Regions from separate parts of the Exiguobacterium sp. ZOR0005 genome, predicted to be linked through region 1. Evidence: riboswitches for the same ligand, from Rfam matches in the RefSeq annotation. Region 1 holds a riboswitch; each other region holds the start of a gene.
What was found. Region 1 has a riboswitch for S-adenosylmethionine ahead of L971_RS05840 (2,3-diketo-5-methylthiopentyl-1-phosphate enolase). Riboswitches for the same ligand answer to the same signal wherever they lie in the genome.
Positions count from the first base shown of each region.

Region 2: linked by a shared signal. The riboswitch ahead of metK (methionine adenosyltransferase) and the one ahead of L971_RS05840 (2,3-diketo-5-methylthiopentyl-1-phosphate enolase) in region 1 are both predicted to bind S-adenosylmethionine.
Region 3: linked by a shared signal. The riboswitch ahead of L971_RS13385 (methionine ABC transporter ATP-binding protein) and the one ahead of L971_RS05840 (2,3-diketo-5-methylthiopentyl-1-phosphate enolase) in region 1 are both predicted to bind S-adenosylmethionine.

Region 1 is NZ_JTLB01000013.1:95,969-100,157, reverse strand. It holds gene mtnA (S-methyl-5-thioribose-1-phosphate isomerase) at 1-662, opposite strand, end outside; gene mtnK (S-methyl-5-thioribose kinase) at 659-1,813, opposite strand; SAM riboswitch class I at 1,895-1,998, opposite strand; SAM riboswitch class I at 2,204-2,306, shown strand; gene L971_RS05840 (2,3-diketo-5-methylthiopentyl-1-phosphate enolase) at 2,378-3,532, shown strand; gene L971_RS05835 (2-hydroxy-3-keto-5-methylthiopentenyl-1-phosphate phosphatase) at 3,529-4,179, shown strand; gene L971_RS05830 (methylthioribulose 1-phosphate dehydratase) at 4,176-4,189, shown strand, end outside.
Region 2 is NZ_JTLB01000031.1:22,815-27,003, forward strand. It holds gene L971_RS13070 (hypothetical protein) at 1-372, shown strand, start outside; gene metK (methionine adenosyltransferase) at 415-1,623, opposite strand; SAM riboswitch class I at 1,754-1,873, opposite strand; gene pckA (phosphoenolpyruvate carboxykinase (ATP)) at 2,190-3,761, shown strand; gene L971_RS13085 (S9 family peptidase) at 3,795-4,189, opposite strand, start outside.
Region 3 is NZ_JTLB01000031.1:86,909-91,097, reverse strand. It holds gene gcvH (glycine cleavage system protein GcvH) at 1-303, shown strand, start outside; gene L971_RS13395 (PTS transporter subunit IIC) at 346-1,398, opposite strand; gene L971_RS13390 (thioredoxin family protein) at 1,583-1,840, shown strand; SAM riboswitch class I at 2,295-2,400, shown strand; gene L971_RS13385 (methionine ABC transporter ATP-binding protein) at 2,479-3,507, shown strand; gene L971_RS13380 (methionine ABC transporter permease) at 3,497-4,159, shown strand.

The sequences.
Region 1 (4,189 bases):
ATCGTCCATGCGGCCATATTGTCGGTGATGAGCGTGACATCGATATCGGCCTGGTCGAGCTCCCAGACTGTGAGACGGGCCCCTTGGAGAAGCGGTCGCGTCTCACAGGCGAAGACGTTGAATGTGACGCCTTGCTCTTTACCGACATAAAACGGGGCAAGTGCCGTACCGTAACGTGACGTCGCGATGGCACCGGCGTTGCAGATCGTCAAGATGTTCCCACCTGCCGGTAATACCGTCAGTGCGTGCTCACCGATAGAGCGATATGTGTCGACGTCGCGGTCATATAACGCAACGGCACGTCGTTCGATTTCCCCGGCAATCTGTTCAAAATCGTCCCCGACGTTCAGCTCGAGGAGCGACTCGATCACATTTTGAAGGTTGACCGCCGTCGGCCGTGTCGCGATCAAGCGGCGTCCGACGATTTCAAGGCGACGCGTGAAATCCGGGTCGTCGACTAATCGTCCTGCCTCTTTCGCCAAGACGAACGCCCCGAAGTACGCGATCGCCGGTGCGCCTCGGACTTGGAGTGTCTCAATCGCACGTTCGGCTTCTTCGAGCGTCTCGATCGTCACGTAACGCGCCTCGTGCGGAAGGAGCGTCTGATCTAAAAGGACCAGCTCATGGGTCGATGCGTCGAAACGAATGTTTTGGACGGTCATACGCGCACCCCCGAGAGGAGTGCCACGAGGTCGTCAATCGAATCGACGGTGTGCCGCTCTTTGATGAGGGTGGCGCCGAGGGCGAGCGCATCACGTTTTCGCTCGAGACGGGCCACTTCGGGTAACGTCTCGAGGTCCGCGACGCCGGCGAGGCCGATGGCGCGGCGGATGAGCTCGCAACCGGCGTAGCCGATCGTGTCGCTGAAGATTGTTCCGAGCAAGTCGTCGACGTACCCTTCCGTATTGAACGGCTCGACGGCGCTCGTGAAGTTGTGACGGAACGTCTTCTCGAACGTCTCCCAGACGGTGAGGACGTCGGTGAACCGTTCGAACCGCTTGAGCGGATCGTGGAACGTCGCAAGCGTCAAATGAGCGATGATTTGACCGACGTCAAAACCGAACGGTCCGTAAAACGCGAACTCCGGGTCGATGATTTTCGTTTCCTGTGACGTCGCGAAGATGCTGCCGGTATGTAAGTCGCCGTGAAGCAAGGCGTCATGTTTCGTGACGAACCCGACTTTCAGTTTTGCCACTTCGACTTTCAGCGCCTTGTCTTGCCACAAACGCTCGACGTCCGGGCGAAGCTCCGCCTCGATGTTGTTCGATTCGGCATCTTTATACGGGTCGGTGAAGATGAGTTTTTCTGTGATGTCGCACAGTTCCGGGTTGTAATACTCCCGCTCTTTTCGTTTCTTTTCGATTGGTCCGGCCGCATAGTCGGACGTGACAAACAGCGTCTCCCCTAAAAACTCGCCGACGTGACGGGCCAGCTCCGGATACGTCTTCCCTTCGAGATAACCGGTGCGGACGATATCATATTCAGACAAATCCTCTAAAATCGTGTAGGCGAGGGCGCGGTCGCTCCCGATCACTCGTGGTACGAATCGTGGAACGACTTCAGCGAACTCCCGAAGCGCCAACTGCTCGATCCAGGCCCGCTCGAGCGTGAGCGGCCAGCTCTCCCCGACGACTTTCGCGTACGGGAGCGCTTGCTTCACGATCAAACTCGTCTCGCCTTGACGAATGCGAAAGACGAGGTTCAAGTTGCCGTCACCGATCTCTTCACACTGGGCGATTCCCTCTTCCTCGATCAATCCGAGTGCCCGGACGTGCTCGACGATGGTCTGTTCTGTAAATGGTTGATATGCCATGATTGTTTCCCCTTTCGGTATGATTCCCACAAAAAAAGCCCCTTTCTCCGCGAGAAAGAGGCACACCCAAATTGGTTGTTCCTCTCATCTTTCAGACGTCTGTCTGGTGGATGTAGCACCGTGCCTTACTGGTCGGTTGCTGCGGCGTCATCGGGCCAATTCCCTCTGCCAACTCGCGATAAGAGTGTCGTATTCGATTGTGTGAACGTGTTGTGATGAATATTACGGACTGTGCGCCATGCTTGTCAACGACGATTTGTGACGAGCCGACCCACTTTTTCTTTGCATATATGGAAACAACTTTCAAAAATAATTTTTTTCAAAAAAAGGAATTGACGCTGTGACGATTCTGTGCAAAAATTCAATTAAATTTCACAACTTCAAATCATATTCTTATCAAGAGCAGACGGAGGGGACAAGCCCGATGATGTCGCAGCAACCGACCCGATTGGGCACGGTGCTAATTCTTGCAGCGTAAGCTGAGAGATAAGAGTTCATTTTTTTATGATGACCTCTTGCCTCGGCATGGGGTCATTTTTTGTGTGACCGGAAGGAGGAACGACCATGGGCATCATTGCCACTTATGAAATCAACCGTACTGACCGCGTCGCCGATATCGCCGAGAAAATCGCGCTCGAATTGACCGTCGGCACGTGGACAGACTTGCCCCATTTAGAACGACAACAGTTACAGGCGTACCGCGGCGAGGTCGTCTCGACGTCCCATACAGACGCGACGAGCCGGTTCACGATCCGGTACCCGATTGAAAACGTCAGTCCTGACTTCTCGTCGATATTGACGACGACGTTTGGGAAACTGTCACTCGATGACTCGGTCCGTTTGATTGATTTCGAGCTACCTGCATCACTTTCAGCCGACTTCCCTGGCGCCAAGTTCGGTGTCGACGGGATTCGCGACCAGCTCGGCGTCGACGATCGCCCGCTCGTCATGAGCATCTTTAAAGGCGTCATCGGACGGGACTTACAGTTTTTAGAACAGCAACTGCGCGACCAGCTCGCCGGTGGCATCGACATCGTCAAAGACGACGAGATCTTGTACGACAATCCGCTCACCCCTTCGCTTGAGCGAGCGCGCATCGGCGCATCCGTGATTCAAGAACACTTCAACACGACGGGAAAACGCGCACTGTATGCGGTCACGCTGAGCGGCCCGGTGTTCGGGTTGCGCGACCAAGCACGCCGCTTGATCGAGGCGGGCGCGACGGCACTGTTGTTCAACGTCTATACATACGGACTCGATGCACTCCGGGAGCTGGCGAAAGATCCCGCCATCCGTGTCCCGATTTTGGCGCATCCGGCGTTCGCCGGTGCCTTGACCGGGTCAATCAGCCACTCGCTTTTGCTCGGTAAATTCATTCGTCTCGCCGGTGCCGACTTGACGCTGTTCCCGTCCCCTTACGGCTCGCTCGCGACACCTCCAGACGAGGCGTTCGCGATTCGCGATTTCAGTGCCAAACCGCACTGGTCGAAGCCGATCTTACCGGTCCCGTCGGCCGGGATTCACCCGGGGCTCGTCGAAGACATCATCCGCGACTTCGGTACGGACGTCGTCATCAACGCCGGCGGCGGCATTCACGGTCATCCGGACGGCGCCGCTGCCGGTGCCCGCGCCTTCCGACAAGCGATCGAGCAGGCGCTCGGGCAGACCGGTCGAACGGATGCACTCGATGCCGCACTCAAGGTGTGGTCGACGCGATGACGGTCCATATCCTCTGTGACTTTGACGGGACGATCACAGCCGAGGACAACATCATCGCCCTCATGAAGGCGTTCGCCCCACCGGAATGGCACGCCATCAAAGAGGATGTGCTCGCCCAACACATTTCGATCCGGGCAGGCGTCGGTCAGATGTTTCACTTGTTGCCGAGTGCCGAGAAGACGGCGTATCGCGACTATTTGGTAGGACATATTCAACTCCGGCCCGGATTCGTTCACTTTTTGGAAGAAGTTCGTCAAAACGAGTGGCAGTTTGACGTCGTCAGCGGCGGGATGGACTTTTTCGTCCATCCGATTTTAAGCGGGCACGTTGACCCGGACCACATCTACTGCAACGTCGCCGATTTCTCCGCGGAGACGGTACGCATCGACTGGCCGCATGCTTGCGATGCGTCTTGTACGAACGATTGTGGTTGCTGCAAACCGACAATCGCCCGTCGCATCGTCAATCCTGATGATCGCTTGATTGTCATCGGTGACTCGGTGACCGACTTCGAGATCGCCAAGCAGGCCGACTTCGTCTACGCTCGCGGACAGCTCATCACGCTCTGTGAGACAGAAGGCATTAACTATTACCCGTTCGAGACGTTTGACGAAATCACTCATCATTTGAAGGAGGTGCCCGTATGAGCGTGACCGC
Region 2 (4,189 bases), on a different contig from region 1:
GTCGGCGGTTTGATCGCCATGCTCAGCTCATCGAACCGTGAGAACACGAAACAATCGCTCACGAATGCGAAAGCTTCGGTCGGTGGACTCGTCGACACGGTGAAAGAAGATCCGGCCGGTAAAGCGTCACAAGTGATCGATCAAGTGAAATCCGCCTCAGGCATCATCCAAGAAGTCGCGACAGACGTACAAAACGTGTACGAGAAAGTCGCCGGTGAAGCCGAGACGGTCAAGCAAGACGTGAATAAAGTCGTCGAAACGGCGCAAGAAGCAAGAGCCGACTTGCAAGACATCGGCGAGAAAGTCGTCGAGGCGAAAGATACCGCGCTCGGACAAGACGGTACATCGACTGACCAAACATCAAAATCATAAAAAAAAGGCGACCTTTCACGAGAAAGGTCGTCTTTCATTTGGTTAAGCGAAGCGTTTCGCGCCTTCTTCAAGCACCGCTGCTTTGTCCGTTTGCTCCCATGGGAGTTCAACGTCCGTACGACCGAAGTGGCCGTAAGCTGCCGTCTGCTTGTAGATTGGGCGACGAAGGTCGAGCATCTTGATGATGCCGGCCGGACGGAGGTCGAAGTTCTCACGGATGAGTTCAACGAGCTCTGTCTCGCTCAATTTACCAGTGCCGAACGTATCGACCGCGATCGATACAGGGTGAGCGACACCGATCGCGTACGCGAGTTGGACTTCCGCTTTGTCAGCAAGGCCAGCTGCGACGAGGTTTTTCGCCACGTAACGAGCCGCGTATGCTGCTGAACGGTCAACTTTTGTAGGATCTTTACCAGAGAACGCGCCGCCACCGTGACGAGCGTAACCACCGTACGTATCGACGATGATCTTACGTCCTGTAAGACCTGCATCACCTTGTGGCCCACCAATTACGAAACGGCCAGTCGGGTTGATGAAATATTTCGTATCGGCATCGATGAGCTCAGTCGGGATGACTGCATCGATGACGTGTTTCTTAAGATCCGCTTGAATTTGCTCGAGCGTGATGTCTTCAGCGTGTTGTGTCGAGATGACGATCGTATCGATGCGGACCGGGTTGTTCGCTTCGTCGTATTCGACTGTCACTTGCGTCTTACCATCTGGACGAAGGTAAGCGAGTGTACCGTTCTTGCGGACTTCCGCCAAACGGCGTGACAGTTTGTGTGCGATCGAGATCGGAAGCGGCATGAGTTCCGGTGTCTCTTTCGTCGCATAACCGAACATGAGACCTTGGTCTCCGGCGCCGATTGCGTCGAGTTCTTCTTCGGTCATCTGACCTTCACGTGCTTCGAGTGCTTGGTCGACACCTTGAGCGATATCGACTGATTGCTCGTCGATTGACGTCAAAACAGCACATGTCTCTGCGTCGAAACCATATTTCGCGCGTGTGTAGCCAATCTCACGAACTGTTTCACGAACAACTTTCGGGATATCCACGTAAGTTGATGTTGTGATCTCACCTGCTACAAGCACGAGACCTGTCGTGACAGATGTCTCAGCCGCAACGCGGGCGTTTGGATCTTCAGCTAAAATCGCATCCAAAATCGCATCTGAGATTTGGTCACAAATTTTATCCGGATGTCCTTCCGTGACGGACTCCGAAGTGAAAAGACGACGGTTCAAGTTTGCCATTTCGAAAAACCTCCTATAATAAGGGTGATGTGTGGACGGTACTCGTTCCCCTTACGCGTTGCTTTGGGACGGTAATGAAAAAAACCTCTCGCCACGTTCAATGGGAAAGGTTGAATCGTTCTTCCTTACCCTCTTATCGTTCGAAGCTTACGCTTCGCTTCAGGATAGCACCTTTTCCGAATAACTTTGACAAATCGGACGGTTGCTGGGCTTCGTAGGGCCTTGTTCCCTCCACCGCTCAGAATAAGAGTATCCGTTACGAAGACCATCATATAAATGCCGTACCGTTCTGTCAAGCGTATCGACTGAATTCGTAAAAGTTTTCACATTCCTCCTAATAGTTATGTTTGTGAAATAATAAACATTTTTTTGTCCGTTTCCGTTTTTGTACTATGACCTGGTACAGAATATGTTAGAATGACAGTGTAAGAAAGCGCTTACTTTAAAGAGTGAATTAACGCTTGTGTTTGATTAGTGTGTCACATATAATAAAAACGTCATACTAATTAATCGCGGAAGTATGCTTATTTCATCCACATCTATTTAGGGGAAAGGTGGGATTCGGGATGGCGACAACGCTCCTGAAAATCGAAGAATTAATTAACGGTGCCGATGTATTACGGAACTTGACGGTTCCGCAACTAGTGGAAGAGGCCATTCGCAACGGGGAAGGCGTACTGACAAAAGACGGGGCTTTATCCGTCAGTACCGGCAAATTCACAGGACGGTCACCAAAGGACAAATTCGTCGTGAAAGATGAAGTTAGCAACGACTTGGTCGACTGGGGTCCAGTCAACCAACCGATCGCCGAAGAGAAGTTTTCGGCACTGCTCGACAAAGTGCTCGCCCACCTCGAAACGAAAGACAAGCTCTACTACCTCGAGGCGTCAGCCGGGGCTGACGAACATTACACGTTACCGGTACGGGCCATCACAGAATACGCATGGCACAACTTGTTCGCCAAGCAGTTGTTCTTACGGGAATGGCCGACTAAAGGCGCCTTTGACCCGTTCACGGTCATCTATGCGCCGAGTTATAAGGCTGATCCTGCCGTTGACGGGACGAACTCCGAGACGTTCATCCTCGTCTCGTTCGCCAAACGTACAATTCTGATCGGGGGAACAGAATACGGTGGCGAAATCAAGAAGTCCATTTTCTCGGTCATGAACTTCCTGTTGCCTGAGCAAAACGTCCTCTCGATGCATTGCTCGGCAAACGTCAACGATGAGAATGAGACAGCCCTCTTCTTCGGACTGTCTGGGACTGGGAAGACGACGCTTTCTGCTGACACGGAACGCCACCTCATCGGGGATGACGAGCACGGTTGGTCACCGGACGGTATCTTCAACATCGAGGGTGGTTGCTACGCGAAGACGATCAACTTGTCACGCGAGAACGAACCGCAAATCTATGATGCGATCCGCTTCGGATCACTCATCGAGAACGTCGTGTTGAACGATGACCGGTCCCCGGACTATAAAAACATCTCATTGACGGAGAACACGCGCGCGGCATATCCGATCAACTACATCGATAACGCCATGCTTCCGTCGCGAGCCGGTCATCCGAACACAATCGTCTTCTTGACGGCCGATGCTTACGGGGTGTTGCCTCCAATCAGCAAGCTGACGAAAGAACAGGCGATGTATCACTTCCTCTCTGGATATACGTCCAAGCTGGCCGGCACCGAGCGCGGTGTCACCGAACCGCAGGCGACGTTCTCGACTTGCTTCGGCTCACCGTTCTTGCCGCTCGCACCAGAGCGCTACGCCGATATGCTCGGCAAGTTGATCGAGAAGCATGAGGTCGACGTCTATCTCGTCAACACCGGCTGGACGGGCGGCGCGTACGGAGAAGGATCGCGTATGAAGCTCGCCTATACACGGGCGATGGTGAACGCGGCCGTCAACGGTGAACTACGTGACGTCAAGACGATGCGGCACGACATTTTCAACGTGGAGATCCCGCTCGACATCCCAGGCGTGCCTCAAGACGTGCTCAATCCACGGGAGACGTGGAAAGACGCTGAACGTTACGATGTCGAGGCGAAAGCGCTCGCTCATAAGTTCCAAGACAACTTCAAACGATTCACAAAAGCGAGTGAGTCGGTCGTCGCGGCCGGCCCGATCGTCTTCTAACAGAAAAATGACTAGTGCCTCGAGCGGCACTAGTCATTTTTTTGTCGTCTTCTCGATCATCCAATCCATCGCCCGTTCCGTCGTCTCCCACTTTTTCCAAAATGGCAGTTGATGGGCGAACGGCACGACCCACAGCTCGGCTTGCGCCCCGAGTTTTTCGGCGACTGCCGTCGCGTGACGCAACCGCACCTGTTCATCGTCGGTACCGTGAATGAGCAGCGTCGGGGCTTGCCACTCCTTAAATAGCGGTGATCTTTCGATATACGCCTCGCTAGCCGTCTCCGGGTCGCCCCCGGTCATGCGGCGAAGCATCTTACGCATCGTCCGCTGCTCTTCATACGTCCATGCCAAGTTCGTCACCCCCGCCCATGAAGTGACAGAGGTGAGCGGGCGCGCCGCGGCCAAAGAGAGCGCCATCATGCCGCCAC
Region 3 (4,189 bases), on a different contig from region 1:
ATCACAGATTTCGCACAAAGCGAACTCGGGGACATCGTGTTCGTCGAACTTCCTGAAATCGGGGGCACGATCCTAATCGATGAGCCGTTCGGATCGGTCGAGTCGGTCAAGACGGTCTCAGAGCTTTACGCACCAATCTCTGGGAAAATCACAGCGGTGAACGAATCACTCGCCGATTCACCAGAACTCGTCAACGAAGCACCGTTCGAAGGCGCTTGGATGATTGAAGTCGAATTGAATGACGCATCAGACGTCGACAAGCTCATGTCGGCCGAAGAATATGAAGCGATGATTCAAGGCTAAACAAAACCCGGTTTCTCTTCACGAGAAGCCGGGTTTTATCGTTCATTCGAAATCGAGGCGGTAATGTTCCGGGCGGATGAGCGGCGTCCGGTTGAACAATTTGAAGAAGAAGACACCGAGCGCGATCGGGATGAGACCGAACAAGACGATGACGAGCAAGACGTTGAAGAGCGCGAAGCCGCCTGGCATCAAATGAAGCGCATTGATCGGTCCGATGAGCCCCGAGACACCGAACCCGGCACTGATCGGGGTGCCTTCAATGCGGAGGATACCGGCGAGCGCTCCGAGGATGGCCGCGTTCGCGAGCACCGGCAGCATCATGATGGGACGACGGATGAAGTTCGCCATCTGGATTTTCGGTGACCCGAGGAAGTGGGCGATCGACGTGCCGGTCGCATTCATCTGCCATCCGGCGATGGCGAGCCCGAAACCGGCTGCGACGACACCGAGGTTGGCTGCGCCGGCCGCGACGCCGGATAGACTGATCGCCGTCGCGATCCCGACCGTCGAGATCGGGGAGACGATGATGAGTGAGAACGCCATCGCGATCAAGATACCCATGACGACCGGCTGGAGTTCGGTCATCGTCATGATAATCGTCCCGACGTACGTCGTGATCTGTGAGATGTACGTGAGCAGGAACGAGCCGATGCCTCCGGCGACGACGATGACCGTCATCGGCAAGACGAGTACCGTGTATGTCTTCAAGCGCGGTGCCAGCTGCATGACGAGATACGTCGCAAGCGCTGCCGTGACACCGGCTGTGATGACGTCACCGATACCAGCCATGAGGAAGGCTCCCTCTTCGATGCGGATGGCGCCGCTGCCGACGTGTGTCGCGATCCCGATCGTTCCGGCCTCGAGCGCCGTGCGTCCGAACTGCATGGCGACGGCGACACCGATGATGACGGGGAGGAGGCGCATCGCGATCGTCGTCGCGTCTAAGATGAACTGGAGCGACGGAAAATACGGCAAGATGGCTTTCGTCAATTCACCGAGCAATGCGCTCGGAATGAGGGCGATCAAAATGGCAAGGCTGAGTCCGTTCAATACGTTCATCAAGAACTGTTTTCCGGTAAGTCGTTCTTCCGTCATGTCTTCTTCACCTATCCTTCTCTTTTACTGTTATGTACAAAAGCATTAAAGTTATTGACCATACTATGCCTCTTTCGGGTGCACGTCAACCAGAAAAATGGAAGTATTCAGAATTTTTTCAAAACGAGCACAACTTTTGAATGTCTGGCCGAAGCTTTTTATAATCAGTAGAGAGGTGAGAAAAATGATTACAGACGGATTGTTATATATATACGCCCCGATGTGTGGAACATGCGCCGTGGCCGAGCGGATGCTCGCGGTCGTCGAGGCGGTCGACCCGACACTCGAGATTGAAAAGCACGATGCCAACTTTATCCCGAACGAGTTAGAAGCGTACCAAGTGAAGAGTATACCGGCGCTGTTGAAGCTTGAAGACGGCCAAGTCCGAGACCGATTGTACGCGTTTCAAAACGTGCAGCACGTCCTATCTTTCGTCAAGTAAGATGGGAACATTAGAATAATCTGAAAATTTTAAATAATCAGTTGACACAGAAAGTTCACGAATGGTATATTCATTACAACATCTTACTTGAACACAAAAATAGGACGCGATTTACTCGCGATCAAGACGTTCTCACATCGCCGAACCACTCGCTTACGCGATTTTAAGTGGACCTTCCCTTCGATTGTCCCCCAAAAAAATCAAGCGAAGGAATACCGACCGCGTAACCGTTCGGTACATGTGAGGATCGGGTGATCGACGAGCGAAATCCCCCATATTAAGGATGAATGCTCTGATCGGGCAAAAGGGGTTCATCTATGGGTTGTCCTTCCTGTGACTCAAGGTGCTACGTTCTGTGTCGTCTTCGGACGGCACCTTTTTTTATTTTTTCGCATAAAATAGTTTGACATGAAAATAATGTGTCGCTATGATAAAGCTAATCGAATAAACAACACTCTTATCAAGAGAGGCTGAGGGACTGGCCCTATGACGCCCAGCAACCGCGGAGCAATCCGAAATGGTGCTAATTCCAGCAAGGTGAGAACCTTGGAAGATGAGAGCAATCGTTGTCCGTACCGATAAAGTACGCACGTTTGCTCAAACGTGCGTACTTTTTTTGTTGTCAGGAGGGAAAGGGATTGATTCAACTACGCAATGTGGCCAAATGGTTCGACACGAAGAACGGTCGAGTCCAGGCGGTCGATGATGTGTCGCTTACAATCGAAAGCGGCGAAATTTTTGGAATAATCGGATATTCAGGGGCAGGGAAGTCGACGCTCATTCGACTCCTCAACCGTCTCGAGTCGCCATCGAGCGGCTCGATCGAGGTGGCAGGGAGCGAACTGACGAAGCTGAGCCCGAAAGAGTTACGCGGGGTACGTAAAAACGTCTCGATGGTGTTTCAGCACTTCAATCTTCTCTGGTCGCGCACGGTCGCTGAGAACATCAGCTTCCCGCTCGAGCTGATTGGTGTACCGGCGAGCGAGCGCAAGCGCCGCGTCGAAGAACTCGTCGATCTCGTCGGATTGACGGGACGAGAAGACAGCTATCCGTCCCAACTGTCGGGCGGTCAAAAGCAGCGAGTCGGGATTGCCCGTGCGCTCGCTACGAATCCAGAAGTGCTCCTCTGCGATGAAGCGACGAGCGCGCTCGACCCGAAGACGACTGACTCGATTCTCGAGTTGCTCGTCAGCATCAACAAGAAACTCGGACTGACGATCGTGCTCATCACGCACGAGATGCACGTCATCCAAAAGATTTGTCACCGTGTCGCCGTCATGGAAGCGGGGAAAGTCGTCGAGATCGGTCAAGTCGCCGACGTGTTCCAACACCCGGAACAACCGATCACGAAAGAGTTCGTCAAACAGATCGGCGCCGTCGACGACATGTCGCTCACGTTCGAACATTTGAAGGCGCGCTATCCGAGCGGTCAAATCGTCAAGCTGAAGTTCTTGAACGAGACGGCCGAACAACCGATTCTCTCAGACGTCTTGAAGACGCACGATATCGGGTTCAACATCATCGGCGGGAACGTGACGCAGTCGCAAGTCGGCGCGCTCGGGACGCTATTTATTCAACTGATCGGAGAGCCGGCTGAAGTCGAGCGGGCCATCGCCTCAATCCGATCGCAGGCAGTGGAAGTGGAGGTGGAGAACGATGTTTCCTAACGTAGACTGGGAGATCATGCTCGAAGAGACGTGGCAGACGATTTATATGACGCTCGTCGCCGGTGGCGCGACGTTCGCCTTCGGTCTCGCACTCGGGATGATCCTTTATGTGACGAACGAGCCGCTCATGATGAAGAATCGGACGATTTACACGGTCGTCAGTGCGTTCGTCAACGTCTTCCGCTCGATCCCGTTCATTATTTTGATCATCTTGCTCATCCCGTTCACGAAGATCGTCGTCGGGACGATCCTCGGTTCGACGGCGGCGCTCCCGGCGCTCATTATCGGGGCAGCCCCGTTCTATGCCCGGATGGTCGAACTCGCACTTCGTGAGATCGACCGCGGTGTCATCGAGGCGGCCGAATCGATGGGTGCGACGAAATGGCAAATCATCTATAAAGTGTTGTTCCCTGAGGCACTCCCGGCCATCGTGTCGGGGATCACGGTCACACTCGTCGCGATCGTCGGTTATACGGCGATGGCAGGTGTCGTCGGCGGGGGAGGCCTCGGTAACTTGGCGTTCCTTGACGGGTTCCAGCGTTCGCGGAACGACGTGACGTTCGTCGCGACCGTCCTCATCTTAGTCATCGTCTTCGTCATCCAGTTCATCGGAGACCGACTCGTCACAAGAATTGATAAGCGTTCAGCTTAATCACATAAAAAAACATTTGGAGGGTTCACA